Regions from separate parts of the Bradyrhizobium sp. 187 genome, predicted to be linked through region 4. Evidence: predicted binding sites of a transcription regulator. Region 4 holds the regulator's gene; each other region holds the start of a gene.
The links. Region 4 encodes LexA, which represses DNA repair genes until DNA is damaged. Its sites were predicted from a motif close to TGTTCNNNNTGTGTTCNG; they were not measured.
Positions count from the first base shown of each region.

Region 1: the regulator LexA is predicted to act here: its motif matches at 5,284-5,301, upstream of IVB19_RS09655 (DUF3072 domain-containing protein).
Region 2: the regulator LexA is predicted to act here: its motif matches at 1,604-1,621, upstream of uvrA (excinuclease ABC subunit UvrA).
Region 3: the regulator LexA is predicted to act here: its motif matches at 6,070-6,087, upstream of recA (recombinase RecA).

Region 1 covers NZ_CP064693.1:2,014,288-2,021,719, forward strand. The annotation lists gene cbbX (CbbX protein) at 1-81, shown strand, start outside; gene rpe (ribulose-phosphate 3-epimerase) at 78-815, shown strand; gene IVB19_RS09630 (hypothetical protein) at 1,096-1,308, shown strand; gene IVB19_RS09635 (universal stress protein) at 1,423-2,259, opposite strand; gene IVB19_RS09640 (Do family serine endopeptidase) at 2,469-4,007, shown strand; gene IVB19_RS09645 (hypothetical protein) at 4,275-4,643, shown strand; gene IVB19_RS09650 (DUF6496 domain-containing protein) at 4,650-4,967, opposite strand; gene IVB19_RS09655 (DUF3072 domain-containing protein) at 5,053-5,247, opposite strand; gene IVB19_RS09660 (hypothetical protein) at 5,363-5,584, shown strand; gene IVB19_RS09665 (hypothetical protein) at 5,603-5,812, shown strand; gene IVB19_RS09670 (hypothetical protein) at 5,943-6,191, opposite strand; gene IVB19_RS09675 (hypothetical protein) at 6,286-6,543, opposite strand; gene IVB19_RS09680 (hypothetical protein) at 6,682-6,903, shown strand; gene IVB19_RS09685 (HWE histidine kinase domain-containing protein) at 6,900-7,432, opposite strand, start outside.
Region 2 covers NZ_CP064693.1:3,944,429-3,951,860, forward strand. The annotation lists gene IVB19_RS18845 (outer membrane protein) at 1-515, shown strand, start outside; gene IVB19_RS18850 (outer membrane protein) at 746-1,435, shown strand; gene uvrA (excinuclease ABC subunit UvrA) at 1,718-4,699, shown strand; gene IVB19_RS18860 (DinB family protein) at 4,746-5,309, shown strand; gene IVB19_RS18865 (HAD family hydrolase) at 5,328-6,002, shown strand; gene IVB19_RS18870 (YVTN family beta-propeller repeat protein) at 6,051-7,004, opposite strand; gene IVB19_RS18875 (SRPBCC family protein) at 7,007-7,432, opposite strand, start outside.
Region 3 covers NZ_CP064693.1:4,957,208-4,964,639, forward strand. The annotation lists gene gcvP (aminomethyl-transferring glycine dehydrogenase) at 1-2,680, shown strand, start outside; gene IVB19_RS24015 (hypothetical protein) at 2,814-3,806, opposite strand; gene IVB19_RS24020 (hypothetical protein) at 3,816-4,802, opposite strand; gene recA (recombinase RecA) at 4,907-5,995, opposite strand; gene IVB19_RS24030 (hypothetical protein) at 6,260-6,427, shown strand; gene IVB19_RS24035 (DUF2798 domain-containing protein) at 7,065-7,322, opposite strand.
Region 4 covers NZ_CP064693.1:4,041,318-4,048,749, forward strand. The annotation lists gene IVB19_RS19325 (S41 family peptidase) at 104-1,441, opposite strand; gene IVB19_RS19330 (alpha-hydroxy acid oxidase) at 1,746-2,879, shown strand; gene IVB19_RS19335 (HAD family hydrolase) at 2,894-3,520, shown strand; gene IVB19_RS19340 (hypothetical protein) at 3,687-3,878, shown strand; gene IVB19_RS19345 (molybdopterin molybdotransferase MoeA) at 4,117-5,328, shown strand; gene lexA (transcriptional repressor LexA) at 5,505-6,206, shown strand; gene IVB19_RS19355 (hypothetical protein) at 6,700-7,134, shown strand; partial or broken gene IVB19_RS19360 (ComEC/Rec2 family competence protein) at 7,273-7,432, opposite strand, start outside.

The DNA.
Region 1 (7,432 bases), 2.0 Mb from region 4:
GAAACGATCGATCCCATGGACGTCCTGGCGAGCCGCGTCTTCAGCGGCGGTGCGGACGCGCAGGGGAGTGCGAAGCCATGACGAGAGAAATCCTCATCGCGCCGTCAATCCTGGCTGCGAATTTCGCCCGCCTCGGCGAGGAGATCGTGGCGATCGATGCGGCGGGTGCCGACTGGATTCACTGCGACGTCATGGACGGGCATTTCGTCCCGAACATCAGTTATGGCGCGGACGTCATCAGGGCGATCCGGCCGCTGACGAAGAAAATGTTCGACGTGCATCTCATGATCGCGCCCGCCGATCCCTATCTCGAAGCGTTCGCGAAGGCCGGCGCGGATGTCATCACGGTGCATGCCGAAGCCGGTCCGCACCTCGATCGCTCGCTCCAGGCCATCCGCGCGCTCGGCAAGAAAGCCGGCGTCAGCCTGTGTCCCGCGACTCCCGAAAGCACGATCGAATATGTGCTCGATCGCCTCGACCTCGTCCTGGTGATGACGGTCAATCCGGGCTTTGGCGGCCAGTCCTTCCTCGAATCCCAACTCGAGAAGATCGGGCGTATTCGAAGCATGATAGGCGACCGGCCGATCCGACTCGAGGTTGACGGTGGCATCACGCGCGACAATGCCGCCGCCGTGGCCGCTGCGGGCGCCGATACGCTTGTAGCGGGCTCCGCCGTGTTTCGCGGCAAGAGCAGCGCGGACTATGCCGGCAACATCGCGGCCATCCGCGCCGCTGCGGAAGCCGGCAGGGTTCCGATGCTGCAACATAGTTCGGCGCAGACAATGCGTGCCGGTGAGCCCGCGCTCATCCGGTAGACTGCCGGATACAGGCGGGCGAGCCGGCACCGTAATGGGGTGTGCCAGGGCGTGCCCCTTTGCACTGCAGATATACGAGGATGACCCACAACCCTAGCCTTGGCCTGCGGTAAGGTCCGAAGCGGTTGAGTCCGCGCTGATTGGAACTTTCGCCTCGATACGCGTTTGCCTAGAAACAAGCGAGTCAAGCGCGCGGCGGGCGCAGCAAATCTTTTGCACAACCGCCATCGCCCTGACGCAAATAAGGGCAATAAGCTCTGTGAATGCGAGGGAGGGTCTCATGGACAACGTACGTCGCTACCGCGCGCTAGCGTCCCTCTGTCGTCAGCAGGCCGCCTACCGGCCGCTCCAGAGCTGGGAACTGCTCGGCCAGGCCGAACATTTCGAACATCTCGCCGAAGTCGAACTCAAGGCGCATTTCGACGCGTGCAATGCGCAACAAGACGAGGACGGCGTCGAGGCCACGGCGTGGGAGAGACCCGCCGCGGCGTGACGGTCCAACTTGTTCGAATATGACCTGAACTTGCCGACGCCGGCACCGCTCAAGACGCGGTTGTCAGCCCGAACGACAAGGCTTGTGACCGGCCCGACCTGGATAAGCCCTCGATTAATGCGACATCAGCGTCGGGACGGTCATGGCTTCCAGCATGGCGCGGGTGACGCCGCCGAGGAACCGCTCCTGCAAACGCGAATGGCCGTAGCCGCCCATGATCAGAACATCCAGGTTCTCATCGGCTGCCAGCGACAGCATGGTCGGCTGAATGTCAGAGCGCGGGGCCGACAGGTTGACCGTGCGGGTCGACAGTCCGCGCCGGCCGAGATGCCTTGCCAGATTGCGCGTCGAGACTTCCTCGGGAACCATATCTGTTTCGTTGATCGCAATGATCACGATCTCCTCGGCGCGGGCCAGGAATGGTGCGGCGTCGCGCATAGCGCGCGCGGCGAGGCGGCTGCCATCCCAGCAGATGCCGATCCGTTTCGCCTTGAACGCTCCATGGAAGGTGTAGGGCAGGAAAAGCACCGGGCCACCCGCCTGGAACAGGATCTCGCCGGGCACATCGTTGTCGAGTGAGCCTTGCGCCGGATCCGGCTGGAGCACGATGCTGAGATCGTGCAGCCGCGCCATCTCGCCGAGCAAGCCGACCGCATCCCCCGGCATCGCCCCGAGTGGGTGGCATGTGTAGGAAATGCCGGCGTTCATCGCTTTGCTCTTGAATACCGCGAGCGCCGCCTCGGCCCGCTCCACTGCACTCTCGCGCTCCATCTCGAACACCGCCGCCACCGCAGCGCCGCCCTCCATGATATAGGCCGCACTGGTTGCCACATAGCCAACCGCGACTGCATCGAGATGGGCGTTGAGGCCCGCTGCGAGCGAGATCGAGCCGTCGATCACCGGGCGGATCGGCCGCTCGGTGGGGATGTGGACGAGAATGTCTTTGTACATGACGTGCCTCCGATGGACATCATCCGGTGGCCGCAGTCTTCCACGGTGCGCATGGCCCGCGTTGAGCTGCATCAAACGTGCAGCCTTGACCTTTGGCCGTATCGCCGGCCCGGCTACTTTGCCAAGATTTAATCGCGTGGACGGGACGCTGTAAGGTGGCGACCACCATGTTGGGTGCAAGGCGACTTACCCAACATGGACATATCGACATGAGCGATCACGTCAATTCCGACACCACAACGTCCCGCAAGGTCCTGAGGCCGCGCCGGCTCGCGCTGCTCGGCACCGTGGCCGCGCTTGGCGTGGCCGTGCTGGCGACTGCTCCCGGCTCTTCGCCGTTCAGCGCGACCTCCTTCATTGCGCCCGCCCAGGCCGCGGAGACCGCCGCGACACCGCCGGGCTTCGGCGACCTCGTCAGCAAGGTCAAACCCGCCGTCATTTCGGTGCGGGTCAGGATCGACCAGGACAATGATAAGAGCGCGATGCTGCAACAGAACCGGATGGATTCGGACGAGGCGACGCCGTTCGACCAGTTCTCGCGGCAATTCGGCTTCCGCGGCCCGGGTGGCATGGAGGGCATGCCGCGCCAGCGCCGCCAGATGATCACGGGTGAGGGCTCCGGCTTCTTCATCTCCGCCGACGGCTATGCCGTGACCAACAACCACGTCGTCGATCACGCCGAATCGGTGCAAGTGACGATGGACGACGGCACCATCTACAGCGCGAAAGTGGTCGGCACCGATCCGAAGACGGATCTCGCGCTGATCAAGGTCGAGGGCAAGAAGGATTTTCCGTTCGTCAAATTCTCCGACCAGAAGCCGCGTATCGGCGACTGGGTGGTCGCGGTCGGCAATCCCTTCGGCCTCGGCGGCACCGTGACCGCCGGCATCGTCTCGGCCAGCGGCCGCGACATCGGTAATGGTCCCTATGACGACTTCATCCAGATCGACGCGCCGATCAACAAGGGCAATTCCGGCGGGCCGGCCTTCGACATGAACGGCAACGTGATCGGCGTGAACACCGCGATCTTCTCGCCCTCCGGCGGCTCGGTCGGCATCGGCTTCGACATTCCGGCTTCGACCGCAAAGCTCGTCGTCGCACAGTTGAAGGACAAGGGCGCGGTCACACGCGGCTGGCTCGGCGTGCAGGTGCAGCCGGTGACGTCGGATATCGCCGACAGTCTCGGCCTCAAGGAGGCGCGCGGTGCGATCGTTGACAATCCGCAGGACGGCAGCCCGGCGGCGAAGGCGGGCATCGAGGCGGGCGACGTCATCACCGCCGTCAATGGCACCGCGATCAAGGATTCCCGCGATCTCGCCCGCACCATCGCCACCCTGGCGCCGGGCACGTCCGTGAAGCTCGATGTCGTCCACAAAGGCGACAGCAAGACGGTGACACTGGCGCTTGGCGAGTTGCCGAACGAGCGGCAGGCTAGAGCCGACGAGGGCAAGTCTCAGCCAGATGCCGGCATGCCGCCGCGTCTCGGGCTCAGCCTGGCTCCGGCCGGCGACGTGCAGGGCGCCGGCCAGAAGGGCGTCGTCGTCACTGAAGTCGATCCGCAAGGCCCGGCCGCGCAACGCGGCATCCAGACCGGCGACGTCATCCTCAACGTGGGCGGCAAGGCCGTCGCCAATATCGGCGATGTCCGTTCGGAGCTGGCGCAAGCGAAATCGTCCGGCAAGCGCAGCGTGCTGCTGCAGGTCAGAAGCGCGCAGACGACCCGGTTCGTGGCGGTGCCGCTCGCATAAGGCGAACGTCGATCGGCGCAACTCCAAAAAGGCGGCCTTCGGGCCGCCTTTCCCGTTCGCCTTCAGGATTTCCGCACATCGCCGATAACATTCTCGTTAACGGCAGGGAGGATGACCCGGTTTCGTCCGAAAAAGCCGTGTTCGCTCATCACAATTGCGGATCTCGTACGGACTCGGCGGCAATGAAGCCGCCGACGATTGCAAGCGTGGAACTTCGAACTTGCCGCCGCTGAGCCGGCCGGCAATTCGTATTTGATCGGTGCCGACATGGATCGATTGAAGCTGAGAAGTGCGCTGCTTGTGGCGCCGTTGGTAGCGCCACTCGTGCTATGGGGTGGAAACGCTCTCGGGCGCGACGACGGCCGCTACGCGGACTCACCTCTCAAGCCGTGGTTCGACGGCCTGCGCAGCCATCTCGGTCCGTGCTGCTCGGATGCGGATGGGTTTGCGGTCGCCGATCCCGATTGGGACTCGCACAATGGACATTACCGCGTGCGGCTCGACGGCGAGTGGGTCGAGGTACCGGACGAAGCCGTGATCACCGAGCCGAACCGGGCCGGCCGCACCATGGTGTGGCCGGTGAAGACCGCGTTCGGCGTTTCGATCCGCTGCTTCATGCCGGGCAGCATGATCTGACTGAGGTCAGCGCGACCGTTTGGAGGATTTGCGCTTCGACGTCTTCTTCGAACTCTTTCTCGAAGTCTTCTTGGATGTTTTCCGAGATGTCTTCTTTGACGTCTTCTTGGACGTCTTTCGTTTCGCGGCCTTCTTCGGGACCTTCTTGCCCTTCTTGCGCGCTTTCGACAGGCCGATCGCGATTGCCTGCTTGCGGCTCTTCACGCGTCCGCCTCGACCGCCCGGTCCGCTTTTCGCGGTCCCCTTCTTGTAGCGCTTCATCTCGCCTTCGACATCGCTGCCGGAGCTGCGCGAGTAGCGGCGCTTCTTTGCCTTGCGTGCCATGCATGTTCTCCCTTGGCCTGGGAAAACAATCCGGGACAGGCATGGTTCCGAAAGCGCAAGCAACGTTCCGGATGGGCGACCTAGCCTAGAACGAATCCGCCAGCTCGATCTCCGCTTCCAGCACCTGAATGCGCCGTGCTGCCTCGCTGGAGGACAGATCCCGCGCGTATTGCGCGGGCTGATACGCCTCTTCGCTCAGCCGTTTCAGCCGGAGGCCCTGCGCCCGCGTCATCTGCTCGGTGAGGAAAGACTTGGCATCGTATTTACCTTGAACCTGCATGTCGCTTCTCCCTTCTGAAATCGTGACTTGACTATATGTTCTTATTTTGTTCTAACAAGTCATGGACAACAAAATTAATGAAATTCGACGTAAAATCAGCGCCTTGAGGCTGGAAATGGCCGATGTCGAGGCGGCCGTACGCGAGCTTGTCGAGCGCGATCGGGACTGCACGGAGAAGGCCCTGGCGCAGATGGATCTGCGCCGGAAAATCAATCTGCTGATCGGCGAATGGAAGGCTGCAGGTGGCGGCGATGTCCTGCCGAATGTCCGCGATAGGATGCGCCTTCGTTCCGCGAAGACATCAGGTAGTCCTCTGCGCGTGATCGCGCGCCGCTGAGAGCCTTGGGAGCGCATGGTGGAGGAAGATCCGGATGCATACCGGATTCTAAAGCTGCGCGCCGAGATTCTCGAACTGGGCTCTGCCATCCGGCAGCTGCAACGCGAGGGGCTCGACGACGCCGCGGCCCAGCTCTTGATCGCGCGCAAGCGCGCACGACTCGACCATCTGGTGAAGTCAGATCCTGCAGGCGTTCATCCTGACATCCTGGGCAGCCATCGTAGCTGAAGCCTACGCGCAACGCGAGGTGCGGGGCTCGTCGATACCGCATGTTGACGAAGCGGCCCGAGAGAAGTCTGTTCGAATACCAAAGCAAGAGGCCCCGCGATCGCGGGGCCTTCGTGTTTTCGACGAACGCCTACTTGGTGTTGCTCATGCCGGCTTTGTTGTTCGTCATGGTGCCGCCCTGGTCGGAGCCGGGGCCGGAGCCGCCCTGACCGGAGGGATCAGCACCCTTGGAGGACTTGGTGTTGGCGCCCGTGGTGGTCTGCGACGATGACATCGATGATCCGTGTTTTGCCTTGTGCGACTTGGCCTGCACGGCGAACGGTGCAGCGGCGAGGCCGGTTGCCAACATCACGGCAAGAGCGAGCTTGGTGGTCTTCATCTGCGGGAACTCCCTGAGTTGAATTGACGCAGGCAGCCAACTGCCATTCGTCGCAGGAGTTCCGAACAAAGAATTCCGGTAAAGCACGCATAGTTCAAGATTGCTTGTCCTCGGCCAGGATGAAAACGACGCCGGTCAGTGTCGCGCCGATCGCGAACGTCGTCACCAAGGTGAGGGCGAAAACGACAACGGCCTGCCTTCCGCCGTGACTCAGCAAATTGGCGACGCCGGGATTGGACAGCACGAGCAAGAGGCTGAAAGCGAGTCCTAAGGCTGCGCCCATCATCGCGTGCGTCATCAGCTTGACGAGCCCGCTGGGAGAGATCAGGTCAGACGACTTCTTCGCGCGCATGGAACTCTATCCCAATCTCGCATGCAACGCCTGCGACACGCGCCGGTTCCACCCGCATGAAGGAATTGTCATCGTCCGCTTCATCCGACGTTCATGCCGGGTGGGCGAGAATGACCGCGCAACACGGGAACATTCGATATGGGTAAGGTGGTCTTTCTCTATCGCTCTCTGGCTTATCGTAATGCCGCTGCGGACATCCTCCGCAAAGCGCGCAAGCTGCCCCGCGGCGCGGAGCGAAGCGCGGCGTGCCGCTATGCCAAGGCTCTGCGCGATCTCGCCCAAACAGAAGCCTGGCTCGAAGGACGGGTCGCGCGCGAGCCGCAAACGACGCAGCGCAGGAAGAGTGCGGCCTCCGGTTAGCCGGAAGCGCGCTGCAATTCGGCGGAGCTGGCGGCTTCGAAGTTGCCGGGCGCGGTCGTCGCGGCAGTCTTGCGGACCAACGGCACCTCGAGCCGGCACAGCAGACCCTCGGCGCGCCAATCGAATCGCGCCTGCCCGCCGAGCTGGGACTCGACGCTCGCAAGCAGGCTCCGCGTACCAAAGCCGCGGGATTTCGGCGTCATGACGAGCGGGCCGCCGGATTCCTCCCAGGTCAGCGTGAGCAGCTCGTCCTCGACCTGCCAGCCGATTGCGAGCCGTCCCTTCCGCGTCGAGAGCGCGCCATATTTCGCCGAGTTGGTGAAAAGCTCATGCAGCGCCAGCGCCAGCGTCTGGGCGGTTGCCGGCAGCAACTGAACTTCCGACCCCGCCAATTTGATCTGGCCGCCGAGGGAATAGGGCGCAAGCTCCTCGTCGATCAGCTTCGAGAGTTCGGCGCCCTGCCAGCTCGATAGCGACAGGATCGTGTGCACGCGCGCCAGTGCATTGATGCGTCCCTCGACGGCGCTGA
Region 2 (7,432 bases), 97 kb from region 4:
GCTATCGCTGGCAGTCCGCCAATTGGGTGTTCGGTCTGGAAGGCCAGGGCAACTGGGCTGACTTCCGGGGCGACAACGTGAGCACCCTCTTCCCTGGTACCGCTTTGGTGACGGGTGATCGCAACCGTTCCCGCATCGACGCTTTCGGTCTCATCACCGGTCAGGTCGGTTACGCCTGGAACAACGTGCTGCTTTACGTGAAGGGCGGCGCCGCCGTCGTCGGTGACAAGTACGACATCTACGCTGCTGCGGGTACGCCCGGCGCGGGCGCGCTGCTGGCTTCGGCCCGGGAGACTCGCTGGGGTGGCACGGTCGGGGCCGGTCTGGAATTCGGCTTCGCCCCGAACTGGTCGCTGGGCTTTGAGTACGACCACATCTTCCTTGGCGATCGCACGATCGGCTTCACAACGCCCGCGGGTGCGGTATTCGGCAGTGACCGGATTCGCCAGGACGTAGACATGGGCCTGGTGCGCTTGAACTATCGCTGGGGCGGTCCGGCCATCGCAAGGTACTGATCGCGCTGGACATATCGCACTTCGAAGGCCGGCCTTGCGCCGGCCTTTTGCTGTGCAGTTCTCCAATATTAATCGGTCAATAACCGTTCCGTTTTCCGACCGTTGTTGCTTTTGAGTGACACAACTTGCGGCTTCACTGGTGTAAGTACGGCATCAGTTGGGCAAGTGAGTCCGATGCCCTCCCTATCGTGGAAGGCACAATCAGAAACTGGGACTGGGATTAGTTGAAAATGAAAAAGGTTTTGTTGGCTTCGGCCTGTTTGTTCGCTCTCGCCGCCCCGGCTTCGGCCGCTGATCTCGCGGCGCGCCCCTACACCAAGGCCCCGGTGGCCATGGCTTCGGTCTACAACTGGACCGGCTTCTACCTCGGTATCGTCGGTGGCGGCGCTTGGGAAAATTCCTCGACCGACCCGAAGATGAAGGGCGGCTTCGTCGGCGGTACTGCCGGCTACAACTGGCAGACCGGCAATGTCGTGCTCGGCGTCGAGGCCGATGGTTCCTGGGCTGATGTCAGCGCGTCGGTCACCGGCCCCGTTGCCGTCCCCGGCTTCGGCCTCGTCAGCACCACCCTCAGCTCCAAAACCGATGCGATGGGAACCGTGCGCGGCCGCATCGGCTACGCCGTCAACAACGTCCTGTTTTACGGCACCGGTGGTTACGCCTGGATCGACAACAAGCTCAGCGTCAGCGCGCTCGGCGTGACCGTTTCCGACAGCAAGTGGCACTCCGGCTGGACCGTCGGTGCGGGCGTCGAAGCGTTCTTCGCTCCGCAGTGGTCGGTCAAGGGCGAGTACCTCTTTCGCAGCCTCGGCGGCGAGACCTACTTCTCGGGCGCCCTGCCCTCCGGCACGCTCGAGTTTCACACCGTGCAGGTCGGCGTGAACTATCACTTCGGGGGCCCGGTGGTCGCCAAGTACTGAGTTCAGTACTTAGCCCCAACGCCATCCGCGTTACGAAAGGCCGGCCTTGTGCCGGCCTTTTTGTTTTGTCGGGCACGTTGCCGCGCAGTTCCACCCTGCTCCTGCCAGATGCCGCCAGTGCGCCAACAATCCGTTGACGATTCGCAAGTCCCACTGGAAATCCGTCTCCGTTCTTCCTACGTTCGCTGACAACCCCATCGGCGCCGATCCCGGTTCCGGGCGAAGCGCGCCTTTTTTGTTGGCGCGATCGCGCGCCTTTGGGATTCCTTGAGGGCAACCCGGATGGATGAAGTGATCAAGGCGAAGCGCCAACAGCAGAACGTGGGATCAAACCTGCGCGCAATTACCATCCGTGGCGCGCGCGAGCACAATCTCAAGAACGTCGATGTCGAGATTCCCCGCGACAAGCTGGTGGTGTTCACGGGGCTGTCGGGCTCCGGCAAATCCTCGCTCGCGTTCGACACCATCTACGCCGAAGGCCAGCGCCGCTACGTCGAATCGCTGTCTGCCTACGCCCGCCAGTTCCTGGAGATGATGCAGAAGCCCGACGTCGACCAGATCGACGGCCTGTCGCCGGCGATCTCGATCGAGCAGAAGACGACGTCGAAGAACCCGCGCTCCACCGTCGGCACGGTGACCGAAATCTACGACTACATGCGCCTGCTGTGGGCGCGCGTCGGCGTGCCCTATTCGCCCGCCACCGGCCTGCCGATCGAGAGCCAGATCGTCTCGCAGATGGTCGATCGCGTGCTGGCGCTGCCCGAGGGCTCGCGCCTCTATCTGCTCGCGCCGGTCGTGCGCGGCCGCAAGGGCGAGTACCGCAAAGAGCTTGCCGAATGGCTCAAGAAGGGCTTTCAGCGCGTCAAGATCGACGGCGCCTTCCACGAGCTCGCCGAAGCCCCTGTTCTCGACAAGAAATTCCCGCACGACATCGACGTCGTCGTCGATCGCATCGTGGTGCGCCCCGACATCGGCCAGCGCCTCGCCGAAAGTTTCGAGACCGCGCTGAAACTTGCCGAGGGCCTCGCCGTCATCGAATTCGCGGATGCGCCGGCTGCGGCAGCACCCGCGGAAGAGAAGAAGAAGACCGCAAAGATCCACGACAAGAGCGGACCCGAGCGCATGCTGTTCTCGGAAAAGTTCGCCTGCCCGGTGTCCGGCTTCACCATCCCCGAGATCGAGCCCCGGCTGTTCTCGTTCAACAACCCCTATGGCGCCTGTCCCGCGTGCGGCGGCCTCGGCGTCGAGCAGCATGTCGACGAAGACCTCGTCATTCCCGACAAGGAGCTCGCCATTGGCAAGGGCGCGATCGCGCCCTGGGCCAAGTCTTCGTCGCCCTATTACATTCAGACGCTGACTGCGCTCGGCAAGCACTACAAGTTCACGCTGACCACCAAATGGAAGGATCTGCCCAAGAAGACGCAGAACGCGATCCTCCATGGCTCCGGCGAGGACGAGATCAAGTTCTCCTACGAGGACGGCGTCCGCTCCTACGACACCAAGAAGCCGTTCGAGGGCGTCATCACCAACATCAACCGCCGCTATCGCGAGACCGAGAGCGAGTGGGCGCGCGAGGAGCTGGCGAAGTATTTCCACGACGTACCCTGCGAGGCGTGCCACGGTTTTCGGCTCAAGCCCGAGGCGCTCTGCGTCAAGATCGGCGGCAAGCATATCGGCGACATCTCCGAGATGTCGGTGAAGGGCGCCGGCGCGTGGTTCGAGACCGTGCCGGAGGCGCTGAACACTCAGCAGAACGAGATCGCCGGCCGCATCCTCAAGGAGATCCGCGAGCGCCTTACCTTCCTGCTCGATGTCGGCCTCAACTACCTCACACTCTCCCGCTCCTCCGGCACGCTGTCCGGCGGCGAGAGCCAGCGCATCCGGCTGGCTTCGCAGATCGGCTCGGGGCTGACAGGCGTGCTCTACGTGCTCGACGAGCCCTCGATCGGCTTGCACCAGCGCGACAACGCGCGCCTGCTCGACACGCTCAAGAGACTTCGTGACCTCGGCAACACCGTGATCGTGGTCGAGCACGACGAGGACGCGATCCTGCTCGCCGACCACGTGCTCGACATCGGCCCCGGCGCCGGCATGCATGGCGGCAACATCATCGCCGAAGGCACGCCCGCCGAGATCATGCGCAACCCCAACTCGCTGACGGGCAAATATCTCACCGGCGAGCTCGAGGTCGAGGTGCCCGAGCGGCGCCCGCCGAACCATCGCCGCACCATCAAGGTGGTCAACGCGCGCGGCAATAACCTCAAGAACGTTACGGCCGAAATTCCGCTCGGCCTGTTCACCTGCGTCACCGGCGTCTCCGGCGGCGGCAAGTCGACGCTGCTGATCGACACGCTCTACAAGGCGATCGCCCGCAAGCTGAACAATGCCAGCGAAGGCGCCGCGCCGCACGACCGCATCGAGGGCCTCGAGCACATCGACAAGATCATCGACATCGACCAGTCGCCGATCGGTCGCACGCCGCGCTCCAACCCCGCGACCTATACCGGTGCCTTCACGCCGATCCGCGAATGGTTCGCCGGCCTGCCCGAGTCGAAAGCGCGCGGCTACGAGCCCGGCCGGTTCTCCTTCAACGTCAAGGGCGGCCGCTGCGAGGCCTGCCAGGGCGACGGCGTCATCAAGATCGAGATGCACTTCTTGCCCGACGTCTACGTCACCTGCGACGTCTGCAAGGGCAAGCGCTACAACCGCGAGACGCTGGAGGTCCTATTCAAGGGCAAGAGCATCGCCGACGTGCTCGACATGACCGTCGAGGAAGCGGCCGAGTTCTTCAAGGCGGTCCCACGTGTACGCGAGACGTTCCAGACGCTGCATCGCGTCGGCCTCGACTACATCCATGTCGGCCAGCAGGCCACGACGCTCTCGGGCGGCGAAGCCCAGCGCGTCAAGCTCGCAAAAGAGCTGTCAAAGCGCGCCACCGGCCGCACGCTCTACATCCTGGACGAGCCGACCACCGGGTTGCATTTCCACGACGTCAAGAAGCTGTTGGAGGTGCTGCACGAGCTGGTCGCGCAGGGCAACACGGTCGTCGTCATCGAGCACAATCTCGAAGTGATCAAGACCGCCGACTGGGTCATCGACCTCGGCCCCGAAGGCGGCGATGGCGGCGGCGAGATCGTCGCCTGGGGCCCGCCAGAGGACATCGCAAAAGCGCCGCGGAGCTATACGGGGAAGTTCCTGGCGCCGGTGCTGGCGAAGGCTCGGAAGCCGAAGCGGAGACGCGCGGCGAGCGAGGCGGCCGAGTAGGTTACGCCGCGGGAGCGGCCGACACATTGTCTGAGGGAGACTGAGTTTGCCTGCCGGACTTGTGCAAACCTATCGTGCGTTCGCCCACAATAATGCTTGGGCAAACCACCGGCTGCTCACCGCTTGCGCGGCGCTGTCTCAGGCCGACTTCGAAGCCGAGCGGACCGGCTTCTTTCCGAGCCTGCAACGCACGCTGAACCACATCCATGTCATCGACCTCTTCTATGTCGATGCACTGGAGGGCGGATGGTTGGGACCGGCAGCTTGGAAGAACGACGTGCCGCACCTTTCCCTTGCTGCGCTGAAGCCTGCGCAAGCCGCGATCGACAAGCGCTTGATCGCCATGTGCGATGCACTGACGCCCGAGATTCTCAACGGCATTGTGCGGATCAACCGCGACACGCGGGTCCAGGCCGAACGCCGCGACCGACTGCTCATGCATCTGCTCCAGCATCAAATTCATCACCGCGGACAAGCGCACGCCATGCTGTCCGAAACGAGCGTCGCGCCGCCTCAGCTTGACGAGTTCTTCGCCGAGGGAGAGGCGCCGCTCAGGGCCACCGAATTCGACCAACTCGGATGGACCGAGGAAACCGTGTGGAAAGCCTAGCGGTGTAGCTTCGTCTCCATGCCCTACTCCCTCGCCATCTTTGATCTCGACGGCACGCTGACCGACAGCTTTCCGTGGTTCCTGCGCACCATCAACGACGTCGCCGATCGCTTCGGCTTCCGCCGCGTCGCGGACGAGGATATCGAGGGGCTGCGGCATGCTTCTTCGCGGGAGATTCTGAGCCGGCTCGAGGTGCCGCTGTGGAAGCTGCCGGCGATCGCGCGGCATGCGCGGCGACTGAAGGCGGAGGCTGCAGCGGAGATTTCGCTGTTTGCGGGGGTCGAGACAATGCTGCGGACGCTGGCGGAGGGTGGCGTGCAGCTCGCGATGGTGACGTCGGACAGCGAAGCCAATGCGCGCGAGAAGCTCGGCGATTGCGCGACGCTGTTCGCCCATTTCGATTGCGCGGCCTCGCTTTTCGGCAAGCCCGCGAAGTTCCGACGGGTCATCCGCCGCGCCGGCGTGGAGCCGGGCAAGGTCATCTCGATCGGCGACGAAGTGCGCGACATCGAGGCGGCGCGGACAGTGGGAATTGCCTGCGGAGCGGTGGGCTGGGGTTATGCGGCGCCGGCGGCGCTGCGGGCGATGGTGCCGGATCACATGTTTGATCAGATGGATGAGATTGTATGGACGCTGTGCCCCGGTGCCGTAGCCCGGATGAGCGAAGCGATATCCGGGAACGCCGGTGGATGAGGAGAGCCCCGTCCCGCATGTCGCTCCGCTCACGCGGGCTACACGCCCCTACTCCGTCCTGCGCAAGAATGCCCCAAACGCGCGCGGGCCGTCGCCGGTATTGACCTCGCCGATCAGCTTCAGCTCGACCGCATCGATGATATCGAGCGTGTTGCTTTCCCAGCAGGCGACGATAATGCGCTTGCCGTCGGCAGTCGCGGCAATGCCTTCGGGATAATCGCCGACATTGATGCGCTTGAGCGGCTTCAAGGTCGCCAGATCGAACACGCTGACAGTGCCGCCATACTGATCGGTGACGAAGCCGCGGCCCTGCGCCAACGCCACCGCATAAGGGCGCATCCCGACCTGCACGCGGCCGGTCTCGGCCCCAGTGGCGATGTCGATCACGGAGACGTCGTTGGAGCCGACATTGGCGGTGTAGGCGCGCTTGCCCTCGGCATCGATGGTGACGCCGAACGGACGGGTGCCGACCTTGATGGTCGTCGTGCGCTGGCGCGTCGCGGTGTCGACCACCGACACACTGTCGTCGTCGCGGTCGGCCGAGAGCAGCAGCTTGCCATCCGGCGTTACCGCGAGCCCCGATGGCGAGGCGCCGACCGCAATGCTGGCCGTGACGCTGCGCGAGGCCGCGTCGATCACCCGCACCGCCGCCGCATACCAGTCCGCGACATAGACGGTGCGGCCATCCGGCGCGACGGCAATGCCGAGCGGCCCGCCGCCGACCTCGATCCGCGCCGCAACCTGCCGCGTTGCTGCGTCCACCACCGTCACGGCTTTGGCATCCGGGCTCGTGACATAGGCAAAACGTCCGTCCGCGCTGACGGCGACGCCGGCCGGCTTGCCGCCGATCGGGATGGTCGCGACGCTGCGCGCCGTGGCGAGGTCCACGACCATCAGATCGTCGCTGAGCTGGTTGGTGACGAATGCCTCTTCGGCGAACACATGCGCGATGCCGGCCAGGCAAAAGCTGGCGGCGAGCGCCGCCAGGACCAGCGCCCGCACCGTCAGCTTCCGCTCTCGATCTTCTTCTTGAGTGCCTCGAGGCCCGCCTGGTACAGCCCCTTCACCGCCTTGACCGCGGCCTCGTCACTCAGCTCCGGCGGCGGCTCGTTGTTGGGAAAGCCACGATAGAACGCGCCGGCCCATTCCAGCGTCGAGCCCTTGCCGTCAGCGCTCGGCGTCACCGTCAATGTCGAGGAATAATTGGTGACCGGCAGCACCTTCACGTCCACATTGGTGATCCGGTAGGAATAGCTCATCGCGGCGGCGTCAAACTTGTAGAGCTCCTCGTCGACGGTCGCGCCTCCCGTCAGCGTCAGCTTGCGCGTCGCGCCGATCTCGTTGCCCTTCTCGCCCTCGGTCTTGGTGACAGGTGGCAGCCAGCTCATGTCCTGGAAATTGCCCATTGCGGCCCACACCTTGGCCGGGGC
Region 3 (7,432 bases), 920 kb from region 4:
GAGCGAGACCGAAGCGATCGCGCATATGGCCGAACTCGCCGCCCAGAACCAGGTCTTCACCTCGCTGATCGGCCAAGGCTATTCCGGCACGATCCTGCCCGCGGTGATCCAGCGCAACATTTTGGAGAACCCGGCCTGGTACACGGCGTACACGCCCTACCAGCCTGAAATCAGCCAGGGCCGGCTCGAGGCGCTGCTCAACTTCCAGACCATGATCTGCGATCTCACCGGGCTCGACGTCGCCAACGCCTCGCTGCTCGACGAAGCCACCGCTGCCGCCGAAGCGATGGCGCTCGCGGAGCGGCACTCGAAAGTTGAAGCAAAAGCCTTCTTCGTCGACAAGGACGTGCATCCGCAGACGCTCGCCGTGATGCGCACCCGCGCGGAGCCGCTGGGCTGGACCCTGCTCGTCGGCGATCCCCTCACCGACCTCGACAAGACCGACGTGCTTGGCGCGCTGCTGCAATATCCGGGCAGTTCAGGCGCTGTGCGCGACCTCAGGCCCGCGATCGCCAGCCTGAAGGCCAAGGGCGCACTCGCGATCATTGCCGCCGATCTGCTGGCGCTGACACTGCTCGCCTCGCCCGGCGAGCTCGGCGCGGACATCGCCATCGGCTCGGCGCAACGTTTTGGCGTGCCGATGGGGTATGGCGGGCCGCACGCAGCCTATATGGCGGTGCGCGATGCGCTGAAGCGTTCGCTGCCCGGCCGCATCGTCGGCCTCTCCGTGGATTCGCGCGGAATGCCGGCCTATCGCCTCGCGCTGCAGACCCGCGAGCAGCACATCCGCCGCGAGAAGGCGACCTCCAACATCTGCACCGCGCAGGTGCTGCTCGCCGTGATCGCCTCGATGTATGCAGTCTATCACGGCCCCGAAGGCCTTTCGCAGATCGCGCGCAATGTGCATCGCCGCGCCGCGGTGCTGGCGGCCGGCCTGCGCAAGCTCGGCTTTGCGCTGCAGTCCGACAGTTTCTTCGACACGCTCAGCGTGGATGCAGGGGCGAAGCGTACCGAAATCGTGGCGCGCGCGGCGGCCGAGAAGATCAATCTCGGCGCTGGCGAAACTGCATTGCGGATCGCGCTCGACGAGACCACCACGCCCGCAACGGTGGAAGCAGTCTGGCGCGCCTTCGGCGGGCAGCTTGCATACGCCGAGATCGACGCCACCACGCGCGAGGCGCTGCCGGAGACGCTCAAGCGTGCGACCTCTTTCCTCACCCACCCCGTCTTCCACGCGCATCGCTCGGAAACCGAGATGCTGCGCTACATGCGCAAGCTCAGCGACCGCGACCTCGCGCTCGACCGCGCGATGATCCCGCTCGGCTCGTGCACCATGAAGCTGAACGCGACCACCGAGATGATGCCGCTGACCTGGCCGGAATTCGGCAGCCTGCATCCGTTCGCCCCGCCTGAGCAGGCGAAGGGCTACTACGCGCTGTTCGCGCGGCTGGAAAAATGGCTGTGCGACATCACCGGCTATGACGCGATCTCGCTGCAGCCGAACTCGGGCGCGCAAGGCGAATATGCCGGGCTGCTCGCGATCCGCGGCTATCACGCGGCGCGTGGCGAGACGCATCGCAAGATCTGCCTGATCCCCTCCTCCGCGCACGGCACCAACCCGGCCTCGGCCGCGATGGTCGGCATGGACGTGGTGGTGGTCGCCTGCGAGAAGAACGGCGACGTCGACGTCAATGATCTCCGCGCCAAGGCCGAGAAGCATTCGAACGACCTCGCCGCGGTCATGATCACCTATCCCTCGACCCATGGCGTGTTCGAGGAGCACATCCGCGAGATCTGCGAGATCGTGCATGGCCATGGCGGGCAGGTCTATCTCGACGGCGCCAACCTCAACGCGCAGGTCGGCCTTAGCAGGCCCGGCGATTACGGCGCCGATGTCAGCCATCTCAACCTGCACAAGACCTTCTGCATCCCGCATGGCGGCGGCGGCCCGGGCATGGGCCCGATCGGCGTCAAGGCGCACCTCAAGCCGTTCCTGCCCGGTCATCCGGCGACGGATGGGAAAGCGCCTGTGGGGCCGGTCTCGGCCGCGCCGTTCGGCTCGGCTTCGATCCTCACCATCTCCTACATCTACATCCTGATGATGGGCGGCGAAGGCCTCAAGCGCGCCACCGAGATCGCGATCCTCAACGCCAACTACGTGGCTGCAAGGCTCGATGCGCATTTCCCGGTGCTCTACAAGAACGAGAAAGGCCGCGTCGCGCATGAGTGCATCGTCGACCCCCGCGCGCTGAAGACGACCTCAGGCGTCACCGTCGACGACATCGCCAAGCGCCTGATCGATTACGGCTTCCACGCGCCGACCATGAGCTTCCCGGTGCCGGGCACGCTGATGATCGAGCCGACCGAATCGGAATCCAGGGCGGAGCTCGATCGTTTCTGCGATGCCATGATCGCGATCCGGAAGGAAATCGCCGAGGTCGAGGCCGGCCGCTTCAAGATCGAGGCGTCGCCGCTCCGCCACGCCCCGCACACCGTGCACGACATCGCGGATGACGACTGGAAGCGCGCCTACACCCGCGCCGAGGGCTGCTTCCCCGCGGGCACCTCGCGCACCGACAAATACTGGAGCCCGGTCGGGCGCGTCGACAACGTCTATGGCGACCGCAACCTGGTGTGCTCCTGCCCGCCGGTGAGCGATTACGCGGAGGCGGCGGAGTAACCGTTTTGTAGGGTGGGTTAGCCACCGGCTGCGCGAAGCGCAGTCGCTGGCGTAACCCACCACTTCTGTCTCTGGCGAAATGGAAGAGGTGGGCTACACTTCGCTAACCCACCCTCCGGCACGGAACACGCATTTAGGGCGCAACCAACGAACGGGTCTCGGGGTCCCACCGCCAGAGTCGCTCGTTGGTCAGGTGAGTGCCGCCCCACCAGCGATCAATCCGGTTGTGCCGGCGAAAATCCTGGTCGCCTCCCAACACCGCCTTTCCGAACTCGGTCAGCGTCAATTGCGACCGCTCGTACCGATCGAACTGACTTGAATCGTCGTGCATCTCTAGCGAAAAAGGACCTTGATCCAGTCCCGACACGGCCGGCCTCTCGCACCGCGCAAGGCCGTCAAGCAGCGCTCCAACTTCCCAATAACCATACACATCCAGCCCGTTGCACTTCTGATGGCCCGGAAAGACATCGAAAGGCTGCATGCCGCCTCGCGCGATGAGCTGGAGTATCCGCGCTTCCGTGGCTCCAAGGCCTGAGGCGGGACGCGGAAGTTCGTTGAGCAGAGCCCTCACGTGAGGGGCGAGTTGTGGCAAACAGCTCAAATTGGTCTTGAAGAGATCCCTCCAACTTTGCGGGGTCGGCGCGCGATAGGCCCGCCATGCACGCTTGGCCGATTTGAGTTGACGAGGTGTGATCGCAACAGCCGGCGGGTAGAGTTCGCTTCGCGGTGGGTCGACATCCCTGACACCCAAGGACAGGGAGCGCACGACAAAGTCGGGATTTGCATCGTGTTGGCGGCCCCAATGATCGAGCAGCCAGAGCAGGATCAATTGCGCATTTGGCTCCGGCCCTCGCCAAAACTCGACCGTGTCATATTCCGCGAGCAGTTCAATCAGTCCTCGATCCTTCACGCCTGATTCCTCGAGACGCCAGGACGGCGTATCGTCGAGCCAGTGAAGCCCGCGGGGCTGTGTCGTACGCGGCGCAAAGAATGCGTCCAGCTCTGCATCGGCTGGCAACGGTCCCCAGACCAGCCGGCGCTCGATGGCAATCACGAGGTCGGCAAGGCCCGCCTGTTGAATAGCGCCGGCGATGGACGAGTCGGTCGTGACAATGAGCCGCGTCATGCCGTGGCCTCAAGGCTTCGTCAAAACATTACCGTAACGCCACAGCCGATCATTGGTCAGGTGCGTGCCGCCCCACCAGCGGTCGATCGGATTGTGGCGACTGAAATCTTCCTGATGGGCCAGGACGGCCCTGCCGAACTCGGTCAACGACAACCGGCTGCGGAGATAGACCTCGTGCCGAGCTCTTAAATTTTCGCGATCGATCGTGCGCAGTTCGTCGCCCAACCCGGCCACTACGGGCTTGGGGCCGAGCGCGAGCCCCTCGAGCAACGAACCCAACTCAAATTCTCCGAACCCATATGTGCGCCGTTGCGAGCGCAGGTGAAACAACGCATTCGTGTTTGCAAACCCTCTGGCAAGGAGCTCCAGAAATCGCATCTCGGTCGCACCGAGACCCGTGAAAGGCGACGGCAGTTCTGCCAAGAGATCGAGCAAGGCCGGGCGCAGCATCAGCAATGCACTGAGATCCTGGTGAAGGAGATCGACGCACGCCTCAGGGGTCATCGCACGGTAGGCCGACCACGCCAACCGGGCAGTCTCGAACTCCTGGGCCCTAACAGGCACGACATGGATGTGCGGCTCGGACGCAGCGAGATCCTCGCCGTGTGCTGTCGTCAGCTCGGATGACACAAGTCGAAGTCGAAGCTTTGGCACCAGCGAGGAGCAGGAGCTGAGGTGGTCCAGCAGGCAGACGAGCTGCAATTGATCCCGGGGAGCTGGGTCGAACCAAAGTTCAACCACGTCATATCGCTCGCAGAAGTCTGCCAGGGACAAGTCTTTGCGGTCCTTGATACCCTTGGGCCAGCGGATGCCCCAATCGGACCAATGATCACCCGGCCCGAGATTCGCCGAACGCGCCGCGAAATAGGCTGCGAGCTTCTCGGGTGAGGGCAGCGGTCCCCACTCAAAGTGAAACGAGGATGAGATGACAAGCTCCGCCAACCCGGATCGTGCGAGCTGGCCTCCGGACGAACTGGTCAAGATCAGACGCTTCATCGCACCACCCGGTGCCCCCCACGCCAAACGAAACAGGCGCCGAAGACGTCGGCAACTCAACGTCCTCAGCGCCCGCTCCTCGCGAAAAACTTTACTGCTGAAGCTTACTCGTCCGCCGGCTCCTCGCCGTCGGCGTCACGCTCGGGGCTGCCGGCGAGAATCTGCTCGGCGATCAGGCCGGAGTTCTGGCGGATCGAGGTCTCGATCTTGGCGGTGATGTCGGGGTTGGCCTTCAGGAACGCTTTCGAATTCTCGCGGCCCTGGCCAAGACGCTGGCTGTCGTAGGAGAACCATGCGCCGGATTTTTCGACGATGCCGGCCTTGACGCCGAGATCGAGGATCTCGCCCATCTTGGAGACGCCCTCGCCGTACATGATGTCGAACTCGACCTGCTTGAACGGCGGCGCCAGCTTGTTCTTGACGACCTTGACGCGCGTGGTGTTGCCGACCACTTCGTCACGCTCCTTGATCGCGCCGATGCGGCGGATGTCGAGGCGGACGGAAGCATAGAATTTCAGCGCGTTGCCGCCGGTGGTGGTCTCCGGCGAGCCGTACATCACGCCGATCTTCATGCGGATCTGGTTGATGAAGATCACCATGGTATTGGACTTGTTGATGGACGCCGTCAGCTTGCGCAGCGCCTGGCTCATCAGACGCGCCTGCAGACCCGGCAGCGCATCGCCCATCTCGCCCTCGAGCTCGGCCTTCGGCACCAGCGCCGCGACCGAATCGATCACCAGCACGTCGACCGCGCCGGAGCGCACCAGCGTGTCGCAGATTTCCAGCGCCTGCTCGCCGGTGTCCGGCTGGGAGATCAGGAGCTCGTCGATATTGACGCCCAGCTTGCGCGCATAGACCGGGTCGAGCGCGTGCTCGGCGTCGATGAAGGCGCAGATGCCGCCCTTCTTCTGCCCTTCCGCCACCGTGTGCAGCGCCAGCGTGGTCTTGCCCGAGGATTCCGGCCCGTAGATCTCCACGACGCGCCCCTTCGGCAGGCCGCCGATCCCGAGCGCGATATCGAGCCCCAACGAGCCCGAAGAGACCGCCTCGACATCCATCGAACGGTCGTTCTTGCCGAGCTTCATCACCGAGCCCTTGCCGAACTGACGCTCGATCTGGGAGAGCGCGGCGGCGAGAGCTTTACTCTTGTCCATGGAGGATCCTTCGACGATACGCAGGGCAGTGGTGGACATCGGGTCGTGCTCCTTATGACGAGGATTCGCGTGAGGGACAAACGATTGGCGAGGCGGCGCGGCGATAAAAACAATGTACCCTATTTGTTCTAGGTTCGCAATATGTTCTTTTGGGAATTTGCACGCTCTGGCTGACGCGCATCAAAGACGGATGACCCGCACACCGTCAGAATTCCGTCATCCTGCGGCACCGAACCTTTCGTGGTCTGCGGCCTTCTCCTGGATAGCCTCTTGGACGAGACCGCAACTCTGGGGACTTCAGTCATGACGAACAACACGCATCACGATACGGCCCGGCGCACTCCGCTGCTGGAGGCGGCGCGGGAGGAGCTGAGCAAGTTCGAGCGTAAGGAAAACGAGTTCCGCAAGAAAGACCGCGAAGAGCGTGCCGCCGAACTCCGTTTGCCGCTGGACGCGATCAAGGTTCATTAGGCCGCTGGGACCGCGCTGGCGACGGTGCCGGAGCGGCCGCCCGTTGATCTCAGGGAATCGGCACGGGAATCGGGATTCGGATGGCCGTGAAAGGCGAATCCGAGCCGATATGGTACTAAATACTACCAGTAAGCCATTGACTGGGCGGGGAAATTTGTAGGCACGCTACTGTGCATGGGGTTGTTTTCGCGTTTTTGAAAGGCGCGCACGGGCCTTTCCACTTTCGGAGCCATCTCCCGCACCCAACAGCGCCTACAGCAGAACCAGCAACCCGATGCCGATTACCAGCACGACGAAGCCAGCCGCCGTCGCGGCGGCGAATGACCGCTCTACGTTGTCCATGATGCCACCCCGTTGCCGGCACGCCACGTTTTCCCCCATGGCAGCACCGTCGCCGCGAAATCTCGCCTGCGGTTGTGTCCTGAGTTGTGCGAACGGATGTCGAAATTGGGACCGGTGCGGGGCCAGTCTGCGGCCCCCGCGCTCCGGCTTTTGCTGCCATCATTGGGCCTTGTCAGGCTGTCGTAAGCTGAACCGGCTAGGGTCGCCCGGCTATGGTGTTGCAGCCCAGCACCTCAGCCTCCAATAACCTTCTCCCCGCTTGGTTCTCCCAAGCGGGGTTTTTTCATTCCGATTTTCATGCCGGCCGACCGGTTTGCGAACCGCCCTCCTCCTGCGTCAGCCGCAGCGAGAAGGCGCGGATCGCCGGCGCTGCGAGCAGCACTATCGGCAGCATCGCCGCCCATGCGATCAGCCACGACACCATCCAGTGCGCCAGGAAGTCCAGCGCGTTCCCTGCGGGAAAGCTGGCGATGCCCGCGGCGATCAGCGAGGTCAGTCCGGACTGGATGATTCCGAACACGAAATGAGAATAGCGGCGGGGAATGCCCGGCATGACGCGTCCATGTTGCTTAGCCGCATCGGGCCAAGCAAGGCACATGCCGCCGCGTTCCGGAAGGTGCCCTTACCCATCCCAGGAACTCTGTTCTTGGCCGGAGAACCACG
Region 4 (7,432 bases):
ACCTTCGCGGCCATGAACCCGAGCTGACACAGCGTCCCGAAACAAGTTCGCCCGGGAACGGCTATCCGCTCCCGGGCGATCAACACCTTACCGTCGCGAGCGCCTAGTTCGGCACCGCAGCCTTCGACGCCGGCTTGGCGGCGACCGCATTCGCGGTTTGGCCGTGCAGGAAGTCGTAGGCCGTATGCAGGGCCTTGTCGTCTTTCGCTTCCGGTGGGACATAGGACTGCGACCCGGTCTGCTCGGTGCCGTCGGCTGCCTGGAGATGACCGCGCATCTGGGACTCCGCCATGGTGTCCATCCGGCCCTTCAGCTCGGGCGGCACGTCTTGGAGGATCTCGATGTCGGGCGCGATGCCCTGGGCCTGGATCGAGCGGCCCGAGGGCGTGTAGTAGCGCGCCGTGGTCAGCGCCAGCGCGCCGTTGCCGGTGCCGAGCGGAATGATGGTCTGCACCGAGCCCTTGCCGAACGAGCGCGTGCCGATCAGCGTCGCGCGCTTGTGGTCATGCAGCGCGCCGGCCACGATTTCCGAGGCTGAGGCGGAGCCGCCGTTGACGAGAACCACCAGCGGCTTGCCCTTGGTGAGGTCGCCACCATGGGCGGTAAAGCGCTGGGTCTCTTCCGGATTGCGGCCGCGGGTCGAGACGACCTCGCCACGCTGCAGGAACGCGCTCGACACCGACACGGCCTGGTCGAGCAATCCGCCCGGATTGTTGCGCAGGTCCATCACGTAGCCTACCAGCTTCTCCGGCGGAACCTCCTTGGTGATCGATGCGATCGCCTTCTTCAGGCCATCGGTGGTCTGCTCGTTGAACGAGGTGACGCGGATATAGCCGATATCCCCGTTCTCGACGTGGAAGCGCACGGGACGCACATGGATGATCTCGCGCTTGATCGCGACGTCGAGCGGGGCGTCGGCGCCCTTGCGCACGATCGTGAGCTTGGTCTGGGTCTCGACCGGCCCCTTCATCTTGTTGACGGCCTGCTCGAGCGTCATGCCCTGCACGGCATCGCCGTCGATCTTGCTGATGAGGTCGCCCGACATGATGCCGGCCTTGGATGCCGGCGTGTCGTCGATCGGCGAGACGACCTTGACCAGCCCCTCCTCCATCGTGACCTCGATGCCGAGCCCGCCGAACTCGCCGGAGGTGGTCTCCTGCATCTCGGTCCAGGCCTTGTCGTTCATGTAGCGCGAGTGCGGATCGAGCGAGGTCACCATGCCGGTGATCGCGCCTTCGATCAGCTTGGCATTGTCAGGCTTCTCGACATAGCTCGCCTTCACCCGCTCGAACACTTCGCCGAACAGATTGAGCTTGGAATAGGCGTCATCCGCGCTCGCTGCCGCCCGTGCCGCCCATACGCCGCCGTGCGGACTGGCTACCAAAAGGGTCAGACACGCTCCGGTGAGCGCGCCCAGTGGAAACAGCAGGGTTTTCCGCATGGATAGGCTGGCCTTTTTGCTTCGCGGTTCGGTGGGGCTGGGAGCCGCCATGCAAATGGCGATCCAGCCTGCTTCTCACAATACCATTCTGGTTTCTTCAAGGCCGGGATGCCACGCCGGCGGGTACACCGTAAAAATCGGTTGGTCCGGACCTAAACTTTCGGCAACGTTGCAGGACCGGTTCGTGCGCCGCGGGGGTCGGCCGGCCGGCCCGCGCCTCGCAGCCATGCCATTTTAGGATGGTTTTGGCGCCCCGGACGGGTTAGGCGATCAGGGAAGGCTTCAAATTCTCGGGAGGATAACAATGAACGAAGCACCCCGCATCCAACCGGAAAGGAACGTCGAGCTCGGCGCCAGCACCGAGCCGTTCCAGAATCTGCATGAATTCATCCGGAAAGCCCGCGCCAACCTCAACCAGAATGCATGGGACTATATCGTCGGCGCGGCCGAGACCGAGACCACGATGCGTCGCAACCGCATGGCGCTGGACGAGATCGCTTTCCGCCCGCGCGTGCTGCGCGATGTTCGCAAGGTTACAGGTTCGGTCGAACAGTTCGGCCGCAAGATGCGCCTGCCCGTGGTCCTCGCCCCGGTCGGCGCGCTCGAGATCTTCGATCCGGATGGTGCGGCGAGCGTGGCACGCGCCTGCGGCACTTTCGGTGCGGCGCACATGCTCAGTTCGGTGTCCGAGCCCGGCCTAGAAAAGACCGCCGAAGCTGCGTCCGACGCGCTGCGGCTCTACCAGCTCTATGTGCGCGGCGATGACGCCTTCGTCGCCGACGTCGTCAGCCGGGCCGAGAAGAACGCCTACGCCGCCTTCTGCCTGACCGTCGACACCGCCCACTACAGCCGCCGCGAACGTGACATCGCCAAGCGCTACGTTCGCGAGAGCCGCTTGCGCGCCACCGGGGGCGATTACCAGAAGGGTCTGGAGTGGCGGACGGTGAAGATGATCAAGGACAAGTTCAAGATCCCGCTGATCCTCAAGGGCATCGCGACGCCAGAGGACGCGCTGATCGCGATCGATCACGGCGTCGAATGGATCTACGTCTCCAACCATGGCGGCCGTCAGCTCGATCACGGTCGCGGCGCCATGCACGTGCTGCCCGAGATCGTCGACGCCGTGAACGGCCGCGCCAAGATCATGGTCGATGGCGGTGTCTGTCGCGGCACCGACATCGTCAAGGCGATCGCGGCGGGCGCCGACCTCGTCGGCATCGGCCGGCTGCAATGCTGGGCGCTGGCGGCGGCCGGCGAAGCCGGCGTGGCGCGCATGCTGGAACTGCTCGAGGACGAAGTGCTGCGCTGCCTCGGCCTCTTGGGTGCGACCTCGTTCGCCGAGGTCAACAAATCCTGCCTGCACCAGGCGACCGCAACCAACGCGCCGAGTGTGTTCAGCGCGTTTCCGCTGTTCGACCACGAGCCGTATCGATACTGAGTGAAAGGACGCAGGTGACATCGCTCTCTCCCGGCAGCGCGGATGCGCTCCTGTTCGATCTCGGCCGCGTCGTGCTCGATATCGATTTCTCCAAGGCGATCGCCTGCTGGGCGGGACATGCCGGCTGCAAGCCCGAAGCCATCGTCGCGCGCTATGTGCGGGACAGCGAAGCCTATCGGTTGCACGAGATGGGGAAGATCAGCGATGAGGACTATTTCGCCTCATTGCGAGCCTCGCTCGGAATCGGCATTTCGGACGCGCAATTCCTGGAAGGCTGGAACGCGATTTTCGCCGGCGAAATGCCTGACATCGCCGAGCTGCTGCCGCGCGCAGCGAAACAGATGCCGCTCTATGCTTTCTCCAACACCAACCGGCCGCACGTGGACCATTTCTCGAGGGAATATGCCGACCTCCTCGGCCATTTCCGCGAGCTGTATTTGTCGTCCAGCATCGGCCTGCGCAAACCGGATGCGGAGGCCTTCGACCACGTCGTTGCGGCGATCGGCGTGCCCGCCGGGCGCATCGTGTTCTTCGACGATCTTGCCGAAAACATCGAGGGAGCGCGCGCGCGCGGCTTGATGACGGTGCATGTGACCTCGCCGCGTGACGTCGGGAACGCATTGAAGGCATTGGGCATTTGACGACGTCCGTTGTCGCGAAACCCACGACGGCACGGCCCGACGGACCAATTTTGAAAAATTGAGGAACCGGATCACTTTGTGCATTTTTATACAGAGTTCCGGGAACGGAATACCGCCTTCCGGACTCTTAGAGTCCGTTGGGACTTCTACGGACGGATGCATCATCGTGCTGGGCAAAACCTACCTCACCAAGCAGGCCTCTCTTCTTCTTGAATTCGCGAGGACAACTTCAGATTCGGACCTTTCCGCCAAGCTTGTGAGCAAGGCCGCCGACCTGAAATCCCAAGCCGACCCGCTGCCGGACAAGGATCAGGGATCCAAGGCGCCCGACGTAACTCCCGGGCAGGCAGGGAGCTGATCGATTCAGGCCATGGCGCGTTCTCGCCTTGCCATGATTTTCGTCGCTTCCATGACCACTCTCCTGCCGATCTGTGACCTCCTTCGGATCATGCCGCGACGCGCTTGATCCTGCCTTCCGGAACAATGTGAAGGGGCGGGATGACTGTGCCTGCTCAGCCGCTTTTGCCTCTGCGCCTGCGCTCGGCTAGAAGACGTGCGGAACATTCGCCCGAACGTGCCGAGCAGGAGTTTTCGCCGTGGCCTTGATGCCGGTTTCTGACGCGCTTGCCGCGGTGCTGGCGGGTGCAGAGCCGCTGCCGGAAGAAATGATTTCCCTCGACGAGGCCTACCATCGCGTGCTCGCGCGTGACGTCGTGGCGCGGCGCACGCAGCCGCCGCAAGCGATGTCGGCGATGGACGGCTACGCGGTGCGCGCGGCCGATGCCGCGACGATCGATTCGGAGCTCACCGTCATCGGCGAAGTCGCAGCGGGCCGACCGTTCGAGGGGACGGTCGGAGCCGGCGAGGCCGTGCGGATCTTCACCGGCGGCGTCGTTCCCTTTGGCGCGGACGCCGTCGTGATCCAGGAGGACACGGTCGCCGCCGGCAAGCGCATCACGATCAAGGAAGCCGCGATCGCCGGCCGGCACATCCGCCCCGCCGGCGTCGATTTCCGCGAGGGCGACGTGCTCCTGCGCAAGGGAAGCCGTCTGACCGAGCGAGACCTCGCGCTCGCCGCCGGGATGAATCATCCGCACCTTGCCGTTGTCAGGCGTCCGAAGGTCGCGATTCTCGCCACCGGCGACGAGCTGGTGATGCCGGGCACCACGCCCGGCCACGGCCAGATCGTCTATTCCAACGGCTACGCCCTGCACGCGCTCGCCCGCAGCGAGGGCGCCGAGACCATCGACCTCGGTATTGCCGCCGACACGCTCGAGGCCACCACCGCCGGCATCCGCCGCGCCCGCGAGAGCGGCGCCGACGTCCTGATCACGACCGGCGGCGCATCGGTCGGCGACCACGATCTGGTCCAGCAGGCACTGCGGGACGAAGGCATCGCGATGGCGTTCTGGAAGATCGCGATGCGGCCAGGCAAGCCGATGATGCACGGGCGACTCGGCGCAATGGGTGTGATCGGCCTGCCGGGCAATCCCGTATCGTCCTACGTGTGCGCTTTCCTGTTCATGGTGCCGCTGATTCGCGCCCTGTCGGGCCGTTCAGTGATTCACCATCGCCGTGAACGCGCCGTGCTCGGCCGCGACGTCGGCGCCAACGACCAGCGCGAGGACTATCTGCGCGCGCATCTTGAGGAGCGTGACGATGGCACACGCGTCGTTGTTCCCGTCAATCATCAGGACTCTTCGCTGCTTGCGAATCTCGCTGCAGCACAGGTACTTCTCGTCCGCGCACCATTCGCGCCGAAGGCCGAAGCCGGCACGGCTTGCGAAGTGTTGCGGCTCCCCGTCTGAGCGCCCCCGCAACGCGCGTTCCGCGCACTTTGCTCTGTTCACGGTAAATTAAGCAGTTGCGGAACATGTATCGAACATATAGTGTCTGTTCATGATTTGTTTCGAGCATGCAGCGGCTTATGGCCGAATTCAGCGTCTCGGAATCGGACGACATCAACCGGGGGACTTTGGTCGAGATGTTAACGCGCAAACAATACGAGCTTCTGCGGTTCATCAGTGAACGTCTGAAGGAAAGCGGCGTGCCGCCCTCCTTCGACGAGATGAAGGATGCGCTCGATCTGCGCTCGAAGTCGGGCATCCATCGCCTGATCACGGCGCTCGAGGAGCGTGGCTTCATCCGACGCCTGCCCAACCGCGCCCGTGCGATTGAAGTCATCAAGCTGCCGGAGCTCCAGGCAGCCGCTGGCAGCCGCCGCGGCTTCACGCCGAGCGTCATCGAGGGCAATCTCGGCAAGGTGCGTGCGAGCGCGAGCCTGCCCGCTGACGAGGGCGAACGTCCCGTCGCGGTGCCGGTGATGGGCCGCATCGCGGCCGGCACGCCGATCGAGGCGTTGCAGACCCGCAGCCATACTATCAGCGTACCGCCTGACATGCTCGGCTCGGGCGAGCATTACGCGCTGGAAGTGCGCGGCGACTCGATGGTCGAAGCCGGCATTCTCGACGGCGACATGGCCCTGATCCAGCGCAACGAGAGCGCCGATACCGGCGACATCGTGGTGGCGCTGATCGACGACGAGGAAGCGACGCTGAAGCGCTTCCGCCGTCGCGGCGCCTCGATCGCGCTCGAGCCCGCCAACGCGGCCTATGAGGTCCGCATCCTGCCGCCCAACCGGGTGAAGATTCAGGGCAAGCTGATCGGGCTTTACCGGAAGTACTGATACCGGGAGTCTTTCTATCGGCAGTACTTCATATCGGAAGCACTTCATGCCGGAGGTGCTTGGCGCCTCGCGCGCTTCCGATCGACATCGCCGGTCAGAGATTGGAGCGGATCATCGTCCGCTCCGGCTGGATAGCCTTTCTGGTTCTGCACAGACTATCCGGCCCCTCCTCCAACGCTGGCTCCTCGCCACGCCGACGAAGCAGCACCGCTTCAAGCAGCACCGCTTCGCGGCTCGGTTGTTCGAGGAAACAGCGACCAGCGGTCAAGTTCGGCCGTTGCAGCCAAGTTGGCAATGTTCGCGTACGCGCCTCCCGAATGCATCGCGGCGAGCTTTGTTCCTATTGAATTCGGGAAAGATAATGTGATCGCGGCTTGCGGAAGCCAGCCGCAGATTTGCCCACAACCAAGCAGAGCGTTCGTGCTTCCACTCTGATAGAGGCCTGCGCCTCGATAAGAGACGCGGGTTGCTATCCCAGCATGAGGAGCACCCGATGTGTGACTACAGCCTACATGCCGTCGCGTCGCGCCCCGCCGAAGTCGGCGAGACGATCGTCACGACAAGCTTCCGCGGCACCTCGACGCGCGGCTTCGCCTCTGCAGCCGATCCGTCTGTTGCCGTCTGCCTGCTGCCGGGGACGGAGCTCGCCTTCGCCGACGACGTCCGCTACGACAATCGCTGGATCTGGACGCGCACCATCAATTCCCGCGTGGGCAAGTTCGGCAAGATCGATCCGCACGTTCCCGACCGCCATCATGATGCGATCGAATTCCCCGACGGCAAATACGTGCTGGTGACGCAGCTCGTCGAAGGCCAGCGCGCGACGGTGCTGCAACTGCCGGTGACTCAGTCGGTCACCGAGCGCGAGCACAAGGCGCAGATCACCGCCGACAGGCAGCCGACCGTCACGCACCTGCCGATCGGCTGACAGAGCCGCCCTCCGGCTACGAAGTCGGAGGTCAGGATTAAATCGCCATCGCCGGCCGTGGCCGGCGAGATGGTGTGGTTTGCACCCCGCTAATCCGAACGGACGCACCGAACCACTGCGTTGCTCCGCACCATCAGATCAATCGTCGGCTTGCAGGTCGGTGTCCGCCGGCGTTGCGTCCTTGATGCGAGGCGCGGTCGACTTTGGCGCGAGGCTGCCGTCGAAATCACCCTCGCCGGCGCCGGCCGGCAACCAGGGGCGGCTCGTGCCTCTCGCCCTCACTGCCTGAACCACAAAA